One region of the Clostridium isatidis genome, then DNA from elsewhere that is predicted to be linked to it. Evidence: riboswitches for the same ligand, from Rfam matches in the RefSeq annotation. Region 1 holds a riboswitch; the other holds the start of a gene.
What was found. Region 1 has a riboswitch for lysine ahead of BEN51_RS00390 (Na+/H+ antiporter NhaC family protein). Riboswitches for the same ligand answer to the same signal wherever they lie in the genome.

Region 1 (7,985 bases):
TGTTGGAGCTAAGAAGGAAAGTTTAAATGCTTGGGTAGATAGATTTATTGGTTATGAAAAGGCTTTAAAAGATAATGGATTAGAGCTTGATGAAGACCTTATATTTACAAAAGGATTAAAAGTAAAATCAGGTTATGATGCTGTTGAACATTTTGAAAATAGCAAAAAGCCTTATGATGCAGTAGTATGTGCGTCAGATGAATTAGCTGTTGGAGTAATAAATGCCTTAAGGGAAAGAGGTAAAAAGGTCCCTGAAGAGGTAAGTGTTGTTGGCTTTAATAACAATGAGATAGCAGAACTTTTCTATCCTAAAATAACAACAATTAAGCAACCAAGTTATGATATGGGATCTGTTGCTATGAGAATGTTAATAAAATTATTAAATAAAAAAGGCTTAGAACAATCACAATTTGTACTTGATTATGAATTAATAGAGAGGGAAAGTGCTAAATAACAATTGATATAAATATAAAGATGGAGTTGTTGTCAGCAGAAGTAATTGTAATGAGCTTCTGAAAACATATCTAATTGTTTCAGTACAAAATATTATAGTGATTATAAAATTAAATGTGAAATTTTACATAAAGGGGCTGTCTTTGCAGCTCCATCTTTAATTTATATTGATTTTTAGTTTGCTTACAATTTTCAGTAAAAATTTTTGCTGTAATTTAAATAAATTATTGCAAAAAAATAGTAAAGATGATATAATACTCTCAAAGGTTATTAAACGTTTTCATCAAATTTCAACTTTCGGTGAAGAGTTTGGTATTGAGTAAAAGAGAATTTTTTAAAATTGGGTTATGGGTCAAAAAAACAACTTCAAAAGAAGTTGTTTTTTTGTTTTTATTTTAATTATAAGATTCCTTCTTCTTTCAAAATATTTTCTAATTCTTGAAGTTTATTATTTAATAAAATAAATTTTTCTTTAATTATCTTTTTCTCTGTTTCATTATCTAATACATTTACAATCTCTTCTACTGTTTCTAAAGCATCATCAATTTCTTTTTGAGCTAATTTTAAATTAGATTCCTTCATATATATCTCCTTTTATGTCTCCTTTGTAATTTTAAACATAACAAATAATAGTTATATTATTTATCCTATCACTAATAAATTTCTCATGCAAGGCATATATTGTATAAGAAATTTGTAAGGGGTGAAATTTTGATAAATTATGTTTGGTTTATAATGATATTCTTAGGAATATTAGTTGGATTAATTACAGGTAATGGAGAAATTATTTCAAATTCTATCATAAAAACAGCAGATTCAACAGTTTCATTGATAATTGGATTAGTAGGAATAATGTGTTTTTGGTGTGGAGTAATGAAGGTAGCAGAAAAAAGTGGATTTACTCAAAAGCTAGCAAAACTCCTTAAACCGATATTAAAGCGTCTTTTTAAAGAAGCAGCGAAGGATGAAAAAGCTTTGGGAGCCATAGTTATGAATATTACTGCAAATATGATGGGCCTTGGTAATGCAGCTACTCCTTTTGGAATAAAGGCAATGGAGGAAATGAGCAGACTAAACAAGAAAGAGGGACGTGCCTCTAACGATATGGCCTTATTTTTAGTATTAAATGCTGCATGTATACAGCTTGTTCCTTCAACTGTAATTTCCATTAGGGCTGCAACAGGCTCCATCAATCCTGGTGCAATAATAATTCCAGCAGTAACAGCTAGCACAATAGCTGCAATTGCAGGAACTATATATTGCAAAATATTACAAAGGTATTTTTAAAGGAGTGTTTTAATGTTACAGTATTTAACTAAGAGCATTATTCCTATAATAGTTATAGTAATCACAACTTATGGAATGTTCAAGGGAAGAAAAGTATATGAATGGTTTATTGAAGGGGCAAAGGAAGGCTTAAAAGTCTGTTTAAACATATTTCCCTATCTGCTAGCTATGCTTATAGCAGTAAATATTTTTAGGGAGGCAAAATTATTAGATATTTTAAATGATTTAATAGCACCAATAGGTGCTTTAATAGGCCTTCCAAAGGAAGTAATTCCTTTAATATTAATAAAGCCTTTATCAGGAAGTGGAGCTATTGGAGTATTAACAGATATATTAAAAAATTATGGACCGGATACAAAAATAGGGCTTATATCATCTGTAATTATGGGAACTACTGAAACAATATTTTATACCCTGACAGTTTATTTTGGAGCTGTTCAAATAAAGAAGATAAGGCATACTTTATGGGCAGCAATTTTAGCTGATTTAACTGCCATTATTGTTTCAGTTTTTATAGTAACTAGATTTCTTTTATAATAAATAATGCATTTAAGGGAAAAATAGGCTATATTTAAAATATAGCCTATTTTTAATGTTTGATAAGGAAGTTGGAGGAACTATGAAAAAGGAATTTTATATAAAAAACAGAAAAAGAGTTTTTGATAAAATTAAGGATAATTCTATTCTGATTTTATTTGCAGGAAATGCTCCAAAGAAAACTGGGGATGAAGAATATCCTTTTACACCAAATAGAAATTTTTATTATTTAACAGGAATAGATGAGCAAGCTCATGTATTGTTATTAAGTAAATTTAATGGGGAGAATAAAGAGTACCTATTCATAAAAGATATAGATGAAATTATGGAAAAATGGAATGGAAAAACTATAAGAAAAGAAGAAGCAAGAGAAATTTGCGGAATAGAAGAAGTTAAATATTTAAGCGAACTAGATAAGTTCATTGATAAGTTAGTTTTAAATAAGGAAGAATTAAATATTTATTTAGATTTAGAAGAAAAAAATTCGTCTTATGACTATTTAAATAAAATAAAAGATAGATACTATAATATAAGTATTAAAAATGCTTATAAAATTATTGCTGAATTAAGACTTGTAAAAACTGAAGAAGAAATAAATAGAATAAGAAAAGCAATAGAAATTACAATTGAGGGTGTAGAAAATCTAATGAAAAATACTAAGGCAGGAATGAAAGAATATGAATTAGAAGCGTATTTTGATTTTGTATGCAAAAAAAGAGGAGTTAAGGATTTAGCCTTTAAAACTATTGCAGCAGCAGGAAAAAATGCAACGATTCTTCACTATGTAGATAATAATACAGAACTTAAGGAAAATGATTTGATTTTATTCGATTTAGGTGCACAATATAAGTATTATAATGCAGATATATCAAGAACCTTCCCTGTAAGCGGAAAGTTTACCAAAAGACAAAAAGAAGTCTACAATGCAGTTCTTAGAGTAAATGAAAAGATAATTAGCGAAATGAAGCCGGGAGTTAAATTTCTTGATATTAACAAGCTGGCTAGAGACTTAATAGCTGAGGAATGTATAAAGCTCGGATTAATTAAAAATAAAGAAGATGTTTCAAAATACTATTATCACAGTATAGGCCATAGCTTAGGAATGGATACTCATGATGTAGAATTAGAAGGAAGAAATGTAACCTTTGAAGAAGGAATGGTATATACTGTTGAACCAGGCATTTATATAGAAAAAGAGGGAATTGGAATTAGAATAGAGGATGATGTTTTAATTACTAAGGATGGTAATGAAGTTTTAACGAAAAATATGATAAAATCAGTAGAACAAATTGAAGAGTTTATGTCTAAATAATAAACTTATAATTAATTTTATTATATGGTTGATTTAATATGATAATCCTTATATAATGAGTGTGGAAATTAAATATAAATAAAGACAAGGTATAGAGGCGCGGTAATTAAGAGTACTATTAATGAGGTAAGCACTGTGATTTAATAGGAAAGGAATTATCGCCGAAGCGTATGATTGATGCTTTAAGATCATACTGCTGGTGTTATATAGAATATATATAACACTGCCACAAGCTATCTTTGTGGAGAGCTATTACTTGAGGAACTTATTTTATTATTATCAGTGCTGATATTTTTAAAACCTTGAGTGAGAACTCGAGGTTTTTTATATTTGATTTTATTATTAGAAAATATTACAAAGGAGTTTAAAAATGAATAATAAAAAGAGTATTAAGTTGTTCTTAATAACAACTATGATTAGTTTATTATCAACATCTGTTGTTTTTGCAGAGGAATTAGATGTATCTGTAAGAAATGCAGATCATTATGGTATATTAACTTTGATACCACCTATTTTGGCAATATTATTAGCTTTTATAACTAAGAATGTTGTTATATCTTTATTTATTGGTGCATTATCAGGTACATTTTTAGTACAATTAGTGGATAATTCCTTCATGGATGCAATAATTCAAGCTTTTTTAGATTTTGTATCTAGGGCATTAAATTCTTTAGCTGATCCTTGGAATGCAGGGATAATTCTTCAGGTACTAGTAATAGGTGGAATTATACAATTAGTAGCTAAAATGGGAGGGGCCAAAGCTGTTGCAGAAGCTTTAGCCAAAAAAGCAAAAACAGCTAGGAGTACTCAATTAGTTACACTTTTGTTAGGGTTAGCAGTATTTTTTGATGATTATGCTAATTCATTAATAGTAGGACCTATAATGAAGCCTGTTTCAGATAAAATGAAAATATCAAGAGAAAGATTGGCCTTTATTATAGATGCAACAGCAGCTCCAATTGCAGGTTTAGCTATTGTATCTACTTGGATAGGTTTAGAAGTTGGTTTAATAAATGATGCTTTTGTTAATGGTATTGGTAAAGAGGTAGATGCTTTTGGTGTCTTTTTGCAGACCATTCCTTATAGATTTTATAATATATTAATATTAATTTTTATATTTATTACTTCAATCTTATTAAAGGAATTTGGTCCGATGTATAAGGCTGAGGTTAAGGCAAGAAAAAGAGGGGATGCATCTAAGGAGGAAGTTGCTTTAGATTCTAATCTAGATAATTCTGATTTCGAGCCAAAAGAAGGAATAAAGTTAAGTATATGGAATGCTATAATTCCAATAGGAACATTAATAGCAACGGCTTTAATTTGTTTTTACTTTAGTGGTTATTCTTCAATAATGGCAGGAGAAAATGATGCTCTTAAGGAATTTATGAATAATTCACCTTTATCTCTTAAAGGGATTCAAGAGGCTTTTAGTGCATCAGATGCTTCAGTAGCATTATTCCAGTCAGCTTTAATATCAAGCATAGTAACTATTGTTTTAGGAGTAATTAAAAAAATATTTACAATTTCTGAAGCTATAGATGTATGGATTGATGGAATGAAACCATTACTTATTACAGGAGTTATATTGCTATTAGCTTGGTCATTAAGCTCTGTAATAAAGGATTTAGGAACAGCAAAGTATTTAGTTTCCTTACTTTCAGGCTCATTGCCCAAATTTTTACTTCCAAGCTTAATATTTATCTTGGGCTCTGTTATCTCCTTTGCTACAGGTACAGCTTATGGAACTATGGGAATATTAATGCCGTTGGCAATACCTCTTGCATATTCAATAAACCCAGATATGAGTTATGTAGTTGTCAGTACAAGTGCAGTATTGACTGGTGCTATATTTGGTGATCATTGTTCTCCTATATCAGATACTACAATTCTTTCCTCAATGGGAGCAGGATGTAATCATATTGATCACGTTAATACTCAAATTTGGTATTCTTTATTTGTAGCATCAATAACAATAGTCTTTGGATATATTCCAGCTGGTTTTGGGTTAAAGTGGTATATTGCTCTTCCGATAGCAATATTAGCAGTATATTTAGGGATTCAAATATTAGGTAAAAAGGTAGAAGAATATTAAAAGAGTTAAATATAGATTTAATTATATGATGAAGCTCATAGATATTTTTGAGTTTCATCATTTTTTTATTCGGTTAAGTGAATATTAATCATATAGATTATGTTAATTTCTATTGATATAATGATAATTAAAAAAGATAAAGTGAGGAGTAATAGAATGAGTAATTTAGAAAGACTTAGAGAAATAATGAAAAAAGAAAGTATAAATTATTATATAATTCCAAGCAGTGATTCACATCAAAGTGAATATGTAGCAGATTATTTTAAAGGAAGAGAATTTATATCAGGTTTTACTGGTTCAGCAGGAACCTTATTAGTAGGATTAGATAAGGCTTATCTTTGGACTGATGGGAGGTATTTTATTCAGGCGGCTAAGGAATTATTAGGAACTGGAATTGAGCTTATGAAGATGGCTACTCCAGGCTATCCAAGCTTAGAGGAATGGATTAAAGACAATGTTAAGGAAGATCAAGTATTAGGTTTTGATGGAAGAGTTGTATCAGTTAAACAATATGAAAGTTATAAAGCTATAGCAAATAATAATAAATTTAAAATAGTTATGGATAAGGATTTATTAGATGAAGTTTGGCTTAATAGACCACAGCTTCCAAAGTATAAGATTTTTAATCATGATGAATCTTTTTGTGGAAAATCTACTAAGGAAAAGCTAGAAGAAGTAAGAAAACATATGATAAATAAAGAAGCAGATAGCTTCATTTTATCTTCCTTAGATGATATAGCCTGGCTTTACAATATAAGAGGAAATGATATTTTATTTAATCCAGTAGCACTATCCTATGCCATAATAACTAGAAATGAAGCAAATCTTTATATAGATTTAGATAAGCTTACAGAAGAAGTAAAGACAAAATTGAATTCTCAAGGGGTAAATATATTTAATTATAATGAGATAGAAGAACATGTAAGAACTATAAAAGGTACAGTTTTACTAGATAAAAATAAGTTAAATGCAAAAGTATTTTCTGCAATTAGTAAAGAAGTTAGAGTTATAGATGAATTAAATTATACAACAAAATTAAAGGCTATAAAAAATGAAACTGAAATAGCAAGTATGGAAAAGTCTCAAGTAAGAGATGGAGTTGCTATGGTAAGATTTATGAAATGGCTAAAAGAAAATGTAGGTAAAGAAAAGATTAGTGAAATATCTGCAGCTAAGAAACTAACCTCAATAAGGGCTGAAGGTGAAAACTATAAGGGAGATAGTTTTAATACTATTGCTGGTTATAAGGAACATGCAGCAATGATGCATTATTCAGCAACTGAAAAAACAGATTATGAACTTAAGGAAGAGGGAATGTTTCTTGTAGATTCAGGAGCACAATATCTTGATGGAACTACAGATATAACAAGAACCTTTATTTTAGGAGAAATTACTGAAGAAGAAAGAAGAGATTTTACTCTAGTTTTAAAGAGTCATATAGGATTAGCTTTAGCTAAATTCTTAAAGGGAACTACAGGCATGAATCTAGATATTTTAGCAAGAGGACCATTATGGAAATATGGTATAGATTATAAATGCGGAACAGGTCATGGAGTTGGGTTTTTCTTAAATGTCCATGAAGGACCACAAAGCATTAGGCCAATAGGAGATGCTGCAGCTACAGTATTAGAAGCTGGAATGGTAATTACAAATGAACCTGGAGTTTATAAAGAAGGAAAGTATGGAATTAGAACTGAAAATACATTAATAGTAGAAAAATATATGATTTCAGAAGAATCTGGAGAATTCTATAAGTTTAGAACTATCTCTTATTGTCCTATAGATTTAGATGGAATAGAGCTTAATTTATTGACCTTTGAAGAAAAGGAGTGGTTAAATAATTACCACAAGACAGTATTTGAAAAGTTGAGTCCTTATTTAAGAAAAGATGAAATTGAGTTCTTAAAGAAAGTAACAAGGGAAGTTTAATCAATGTATATTTCACAGCGCACAGCTAAAAGTAGAATTATTTTTTATAGTCTCTAAAACTGTGCCCTGTGAACTTATAAAAATATTTTTTATGTTTGCTTCTTCTCTTTTGGTGGATTAATAATGGCGTTGATAATTATTGCAATAATTACCCCTACAATTGTTTCTAAAGTTCTTTGAAAAGCATATCTGACTGGATTAATAATATCAGGATCTATTAGTATTATTAAGATAACTATTGATGCTATAGTACAGGCAGCAGGTTTCTTAATTAAATTACAAATATATATTATTAAACAAACCCCTAATGAAGCTATAATTATAGAAAAGGAATGTAAATTAAGTTTAATGGTTAAAATAAGTATAATTGCTCCA
Region 2 (7,985 bases), 410 kb from region 1:
TAGGGTTGCGAGAGCAACCCTTTTTTATATTTATTTTAAAGTGATATTATATTATAAAATAAATCTTGAATTCAAGATTTATTTGTTTTATAATTATCTTGAAGTCAAGATAATTATAAGTTTATAAATTGCTAAGAATTATATATTATAGAGAATTAAAAAAATATAACTGAAAAAGGTGAATAGTATGAATAATAAAATAAAAAAGATACAAAAAATAGGATTTCAATGGCCAATGGAAAACCCTTTTATATTTTGTGCCCATCATAAAGATGCATATCCAAAGGGAAATGAAGTTCAAGGAATAGATAGTGAATTATTAATAGGAAGAGAAATTGGTAATGACTTTTCAGGAAAAGATGGATTTAGCATGTATCATGGAAAAGTTGTTCCGGGATTTCCAGTGCATCCCCATAGAGGATTTGAAACTGTAACTATAGTTCTTAATGGATTTGTAGATCATTTTGATTCAAAAGGTTCTTATGGACGTTATGGCAATGGTGATGTACAATGGTTAACAACAGGTGCAGGATGTCAGCATACAGAAATGTTTCCCCTAATTAATAAAGATAAAGAAAATCCAGTAGAATTATTTCAAATATGGCTTAACCTTCCTTCAAAAAATAAATTTGTAGAAGCTGATTATAAGATGTTATGGGCGGAAGATATTCCAGTAATAGAGTTTAAAAATGAAAAGGGAAGCAAAACTAATATTAGATTAATTACAGGTAAATTAGAGGGAAGAGAGGGCTTAGAGCCTAATAAGAATTCATGGGCAGCAGATAAAAACAATAATGTTGGAATATATCTGGTAAAGATGGAAGCAGAAGCATCTATGATATTACCAGCTGTTTCAGAAACATTAATAAGAAACTTATATTTCTATCAAGGTGAAGGTAAGCTTATTATAGAAGGTCAGTCTTTTGAAGCATCAACTCGAATAAAGTTATCTGGAAAAGAAGAAATTTCAATAATTAATGGAGATAAGGAGGCTTATTTTATAGTTTTAGAAGGAGAACCTATAAACGAACCAGTAGTACAATATGGACCTTTTGTTATGAATACAAAGGAAGAAATATATCAAGCTTTTAGAGATTATCAAGAAACCCAATTTGGCGGCTGGCCTTATGATAGAGAAGATCCAGTTAATAAACGTACTTCAGGAAGATTTGCTCATTATGCTGATGGAAGGGAAGAAAAAAGATATGAAGAAAGTAGTAAAAGTTAAAGATCTAGTAATTGGCGAAGGGATACCCAAAATAGTTGTACCTATTGTAGGAAAAAGCATTTCTGAAATTATAGAGGAAGCAAAGGAATTAGAATATATAGATTTTGATATAGTAGAATGGAGAGCAGATTTCTTTAAAAATGTAACTAATATAAATAAAGTTATAGAAGCTTTAGAGAAGATTAGAGAAATTATTCCTGATAAAGCAATTTTATTTACCTTCCGTAGTTTCAATGAAGGTGGAGAAAGAGAAATTGATGAAGACTTTTATTTTGAATTAAATAAGAAAGTTTCTAAAACAAAACTTATTGATATTATAGATATTGAATTATCTAAAGATAATAATAAGATAATAGAATTAATTGATTTAGCTCATAATAATGATCTTCTTGTAATTATTTCGAATCATGATTTTGAAAAGACACCAGCAAAAGATGAAATAATAAAGCGTCTTTGTAAGGCGGTTGAATTGGGTGCAGATATTCCTAAAATTGCAGTTATGCCTAATTCAGCTGAAGATGTAATTACATTATTAGATGCAACGCGTATTGCAAAAGAAAAGTATATAAAAGGTCCAATTATAACAATGTCAATGGCAGGAAAGGGGATAATTAGTAGATTATCTGGAGAATTATTTGGATCCGCAATTACTTTTGGTTCAGCTAAAAAGGCATCTGCTCCAGGACAAATTTCTGTAAAGGAGCTGCGTAAAGTTTTAAATATATTGCATACTAATATGTAATAAATATATTATAAAAATAATAGTAATAAAAATATTTTTGATTATTAGTATTATTATGTAACAACAGATTAATAATAACATATTATAAAATTAAATATAAAAAATATTCATTTGTGTACAAGCAATTATCATGAATAACAAATACTTTTATTACAAAAAATAAATTAGAAAAAAGTATTGACAAGCATAATAAAAGCCTGTACACTAAAGACATAAAATTTAAAACTTAATAAGACCTCACTTTTACAGGTGAGGTAGAGGCGCAATATTTAACAGTCTTTAGTGGAGTTCGAGAAAACGTTGAAGCTAGAGAGAAGGAAATATTGCCGAAGTGTATAATATTTCTCGGTATTATATGCTGGGCTTACAGTTAATAGCTGTAAGACTGTCTCAATAAACTACCCGGTTTATTGAGTTGTGCTATCTCAAATGGGAAAAGATGGGGATGAAGGTGAAGTATATTTATATGCCTGAGTCTATCTCAGGCATTTTTATTTAACTAAATCTCCTGAATTCTTAGATAGCGCAATCCTGACTTTAGAGGATTGTCATTTTTTATTTTAAGAAAAATTAAAAAAGGAGAGATTATCATGAAGAAAAAATTATCAGTATTAGTATCATTAGCATTAACAGCTATGTTAGCATTAACAGGATGTGCATCAGCAAATAATGAAAAGACAGAGGATAGTAATGTGTTTAAAGTAGGAATGGAAGCTGGATATCCACCATTTAACTGGACACAAGGCGATGATTCAAATGGAGCTGTAGCAATTGAAGGAAGTTCAGAATATGCAGGTGGATATGATGTTGAAATAGCTAAGAGAATTGCGGAAGGTTTAGGAAAAGAACTAGTTATTGTTAAAACTGAATGGGATGGATTAGTGCCAGCTTTAACTTCAGGTAAAATAGATGCAATAATTGCAGGTATGTCACCAACTGCAGAACGTAAAGAAACAATAGATTTTTCAGACAATTACTATAATTCACAATTAGTTTTAGTTGTTAAAAATAATGGACCTTATGCAAATGCTAAAACTTTAGCAGATTTCAAAGATGCAAAAGTTACTGCACAGTTAAATACTTTCCACTATTCAGTAATAGATCAAATTGAAGGTGTAAATAAGCAAGAAGCTATGGATAACTTCCCAGCAATGAGAGTTGCTCTTGAATCAGGAGTAATTGATGCTTATGTATCAGAAAGACCAGAAGCAGTAAGTGCTCAATCAGCTAATTCAAACTTTAAAATGATAGAACTTACAGATGGCTTTGAAACAAATCCAGAAGATACTGCAATAGCAGTAGGATTAAGAAAAAATAGTGAGTTAACTGAAAAGATAAATGAAATTTTAGCAGCTATTTCAGAAGAAGAACAAACAGAAATAATGGATAATGCTATTAAAAATCAACCAGCAGCTCAATAATTTATTTTGAATGGGTTATCTTTTAGAGCCCATTCAATTTTATTAATTTAGAGGTTTTAGGAGGCTAATAATGAGTATTGAATCAATAATAAAAATAGTTCAAGAAAATTGGCCAATGTTTCTTCGTGGAGCATGGGTAACAATTTATATTTCAATAATCGGTACTTTAATTGGTACTTTAATTGGGCTATTAGTAGGAGTAATAAGAACTATTCCAGTTCCTGAAAGGGGAATAAAAAAGGTATTTCTTAAAATTATAAATGTTATTCTTTCTGTTTATATAGAGTTCTTTAGAGGAACCCCTATGATAGTACAATCCATGGTTATTTATTATGGATCAGCTCAGTTTTTAGGAATAGATATAAATAGAATAGTAGCAGCTTTATTTATAGTTTCTATTAATACAGGAGCTTATATGTCAGAGATTGTTAGAGGAGGAATTGTTTCTATAGACAAGGGACAATTTGAAGCTGCTCAGGCAATTGGAATGAGCCATGCTCAAACAATGTTTAATGTAATTTTACCACAAGTGATTCGTAATATTTTACCAGCAACAGGTAATGAATTTGTAGTTAATATAAAAGATACTTCAGTGCTTAATGTAATTTCTGTTTCAGAACTATTCTTCCAAACTAAGTCAATAGCAGGTAATAACTTTAAGTATTTTGAATCCTTCTCTGTTGCATGTATTATTTATTTAGTATTAACATTTACAATTACAAGAATTTTAAGAGCAATAGAAAGAAAATTAGATGGACCGGAAAATTATATTATACCTGGCAATCAAATGCAGGTAAAAACTCCAGAAATTGTAGCAGATAAATAATTAAGTAGGAAAGGAGGAAGTTAGAGATGGAAAAAATAATAGAAATTAAACATTTAAGTAAACATTTTGGAGATCATGAAGTATTAAAAGATATTGATTTTTCAGTAAATAAAGGGGAAGTTGTTTGTATAATAGGTTCTTCTGGATCAGGTAAGTCAACTCTTCTTCGTTGCATTAATCTTCTAGAAAAGCCAACTGGTGGAGAGATAATTTATAAGGGAGAAAATATATTAGATGACAAACATGATATTCGTAAATATCGTACAAAGTTAGGCATGGTTTTTCAACAATTTAATTTATTTAATAATCATAATGTCTTAAGTAATTGTGTTGTTGGACAAATGAAGGTTTTAAAGCGTTCTAAAGAAGAAGCTGAAAAAATAGCAATGAAATATTTAAAAGTAGTTGGAATGGAAAAGTATATTAATGCTAAGCCTAAGCAGTTATCAGGAGGGCAAAAACAACGTGTTGCTATTGCAAGAGCACTTTCAATGGAACCAGATGTTATTCTTTTTGATGAGCCAACTTCAGCTTTAGATCCAGAAATGGTAGGAGAAGTTCTTAAAGTTATGAAAGAACTTGCGGGAACTGGTCTTACAATGTTAGTTGTAACTCACGAAATGGAATTTGCACGCGAAGTATCTGATCGTGTAGTATTTATGGACAAGGGAGTTATAGAAGAAGAGGGATCTCCAGAGCAAATATTTAATAATCCAACTAAGGAACGTACACGTGAATTTTTAAAAAGAACACTAGAAAAACTTTAACTTGTAAAAAGTTAAAGTTTTTCAATTTATACAGAATTTAATATCATTAAATGTAGAAATTATTGTAGATATATAAGAAATAAGAAATATTTCTCGGGAAATGTCGGAATATACATTTATTATAAATTAAAGTTCCTAAGTAATCTAATATAATGATTAGCTTCTCTAAGTACGTGATCAGCTAAAAGAGGAGAAATAATAGCTTTAATTTCGCAATTTAATAAACCCTCCACTCCTTCTTCTTTAAATTCTCTAATTTCTTTTGCAGCATCTAATGATTTATTTGTAACTTCCCTTAGAAGATTTTTAGAATCTTTTATTTTATTTGCTTCTTTTCTTAAGTCTTCAAATTTCTTTCCAAAACTATCAGCTAAATTAAATAAATTTACTTCTGTTGGGTCTAATAAACCTCTGATAAAGAAGGCATGTTCAGACATTATTTTATTCCAAAAAGCTTCTTGAGCGGCTGGGTTTACATTAATACTTATTTCAACTCCGTTTTGTAGTCTTGTTAATAATTCCTTATAAGCCATAGCTTCATAAAGAAGATGCTCTAAAAATTTAGGATAAGCATTTATAAATAAGTTGCATGATAAAACAGCTTTCAGAAGTTTATTTTTAAATTGAATAAGCATCGAAAGTGTTCTTATAATGTTTTTATTTAATATGAAAATTTCATCTGTTAAGTTTCTTAAAGATTTATTGCTAATAGGTAGTAAGGAAAGTTCTCTAGAAGTTATAGAGGTGTCTATTAAAATTCCAGTAGCCATTTGAGTTGCTTTTTCGGCGTCAATTGTATATTTAGTTACAAGCTCTTTTGAATTTATTACAGATGAAGGAAGAAGCCCATCTGCCAATGTTACTGCATGAGATAATAAATGAGAAAATTCATTTTTAAAGGCTTCTGCTTGATTAATTAAGTTTTTATCTTTTGGTAAAAATACTGCTTCTAAAAATATTGAATGTTCTTTCATCAACCTTAAAAAGAATAGATTTACTTCTAATGAATGAACTGTAAAATCATTAAAAGATATCATTTTATGCTCCTAATTATTATTTAAACTATTACTAATATATTCAAATATAAAATTTTTGATATAATCAAAATTTTACAAAATATTAATGCCAGTAGTTGTATAGAATTATATAATAATGTAGTATAAGTCTAATTTGTTTTCTATTATAATTAATTTATAAATTATATAAAGAGGTGGATTGTGCTATGTATTTATAGTATAAATTTAAGATAAAAAATTATAATATTAACTATTCAATAATTAATATTATAAAATCAAAAGAATAGGAGATATAATATATGAATAATAACTGGAAGAAGAATATTATATTATTTTTGACTACCCAGACAATATCGCTTTTAGGCTCTTCATTAGTTCAATACGCAATTATGTGGTATATTACCCTAGAAACACAATCAGGAACTGCTATGACAATATCTATAATTTGTGGATTTTTACCTACGCTTTTTCTTTCGCCTTTTGGAGGAGTATGGGCAGATAGATATGATAGAAAAAAGCTAATTGCTATTTCGGATTCCTTTATTGCAATATCAACATTAATATTAGCAATACTATTTTTAAGAGGATATGATTCTATTTGGCTTTTATATTTAACTTCTTCGATACGTGCTTTAGGATCAGCGATACAAACTCCAGCGATAAATGCACTTATACCACAAATTGTTCCAGAGGATAAGCTTACAAAAGTAAATGCAAGCAATGGAAGTATTCAATCTTTAGTTATGCTTATATCACCAATGTTAAGTGGGGCTTTATTAACAATGACTACAATCGAAGTTATATTTTTTATAGATGTAATTACAGCTGCAATAGCAGTTTCTATTTTAGTTTTCTTTTTACATGTTCCAGTTCATGAGAAAGCATTAAAAAAACAGGAAAATAGTTATTTTGGCGATATGAAAGAAGGATTAGAATATATAAAAAATCATAAATTTCTTAAGGAATACTTTGTATTCTGTGCATTTTTCTTTATTCTAGCTGCACCTGTTTCATTTCTAACTCCGTTACAAGTTACCCGTAACTTTGGAAATGATGTATGGCGTTTAACAGCAATTGAAATAACATTCTCTGTTGGAATGATGCTTGGTGGTGGTATTATGGCTGCTTGGGGTGGTTTTAAAAATAGAGTTTATACAATGGCTTTTTCAACCCTTATTATGGCATTATGCACTATTGCATTAGGAATTGTACCTTCTTTTTGGGTTTATATTTCTCTATTTGGATTATTTGGAATGGTTATGCCAATGTTTAATACACCTTCTACAGTTTTAATACAAGAAAAAGTTGAAGAAGAGTTCTTAGGAAGAGTGTTTAGTGTTTTGAGTATGATAACAAGTGTTATGATGCCTCTTGGAATGTTAGTATTTGGACCAATGGCAGATTATGTTGCAATAGAAAAAATGCTTATAGTAACTGGTATATTAATATTTATAGAAGGTCTTATTATGAGAGGAAGCAAAGTTTTAATTAAGGCAGGAGAAGAGAAAGAGTTGACAACTGATAATTAAGAGTTGTCAACTCTTTCAATTTAAAATTAACCATATTTTAAATTAAATCCAAATTTATTTATTAATTGTTTGGTTAAAAAACCCTAAAAAATAGTTCTTCTGAAAAGCCCGTTTGTAAAAAGTATAAATTAAAATGTGCTGTATACTGTTTGTAAATTAGTCCTATTTAAGAAAGACCACCGATCTTTTTAATTAACAGTTATAGCCTGTCAATTTCGTATATTGTCGGTGGTCTATATTTTTTATAAATTATATTTTAAATATTTATTAAAAATAAATATTTAAAATACACTTATAATATTAGCATTTATCAACGTATTCTGCTGAAACTTTAATTGTAAAATCAAGTGTATGGCAAACTTTATTCTTTGGAAGATCAAATTTTACTTCTTTCTTAAATACGCCACAGCCCTTATCGGAATGTGATTTTTTATTTTTACGCAATATTGCCTTAAA

Region 2: it holds a riboswitch for lysine, as region 1 does, so the genes downstream of both, BEN51_RS12105 (transporter substrate-binding domain-containing protein) here and BEN51_RS00390 (Na+/H+ antiporter NhaC family protein) in region 1, are expected to answer to the same signal.

The regions. Positions count from the first base shown of each region.
Region 1 is NZ_CP016786.1:81,233-89,217, forward strand. Features, by position in the region: gene BEN51_RS00365 (LacI family DNA-binding transcriptional regulator) at 1-454, shown strand, start outside; gene BEN51_RS00370 (hypothetical protein) at 853-1,035, opposite strand; gene BEN51_RS00375 (nucleoside recognition domain-containing protein) at 1,165-1,740, shown strand; gene BEN51_RS00380 (spore maturation protein) at 1,753-2,277, shown strand; gene BEN51_RS00385 (aminopeptidase P family protein) at 2,360-3,589, shown strand; lysine riboswitch at 3,674-3,849, shown strand; gene BEN51_RS00390 (Na+/H+ antiporter NhaC family protein) at 3,960-5,681, shown strand; gene BEN51_RS00395 (aminopeptidase P family protein) at 5,838-7,610, shown strand; gene BEN51_RS00400 (FUSC family protein) at 7,700-7,985, opposite strand, start outside.
Region 2 is NZ_CP016786.1:2,540,787-2,548,771, reverse strand. Features, by position in the region: gene BEN51_RS12115 (pirin family protein) at 188-1,228, shown strand; gene aroD (type I 3-dehydroquinate dehydratase) at 1,206-1,970, shown strand; lysine riboswitch at 2,218-2,401, shown strand; gene BEN51_RS12105 (transporter substrate-binding domain-containing protein) at 2,561-3,391, shown strand; gene BEN51_RS12100 (amino acid ABC transporter permease) at 3,462-4,217, shown strand; gene BEN51_RS12095 (amino acid ABC transporter ATP-binding protein) at 4,244-4,984, shown strand; gene BEN51_RS12090 (DUF2935 domain-containing protein) at 5,104-6,021, opposite strand; gene BEN51_RS12085 (MFS transporter) at 6,300-7,529, shown strand; gene BEN51_RS12080 (hypothetical protein) at 7,830-7,985, opposite strand, start outside.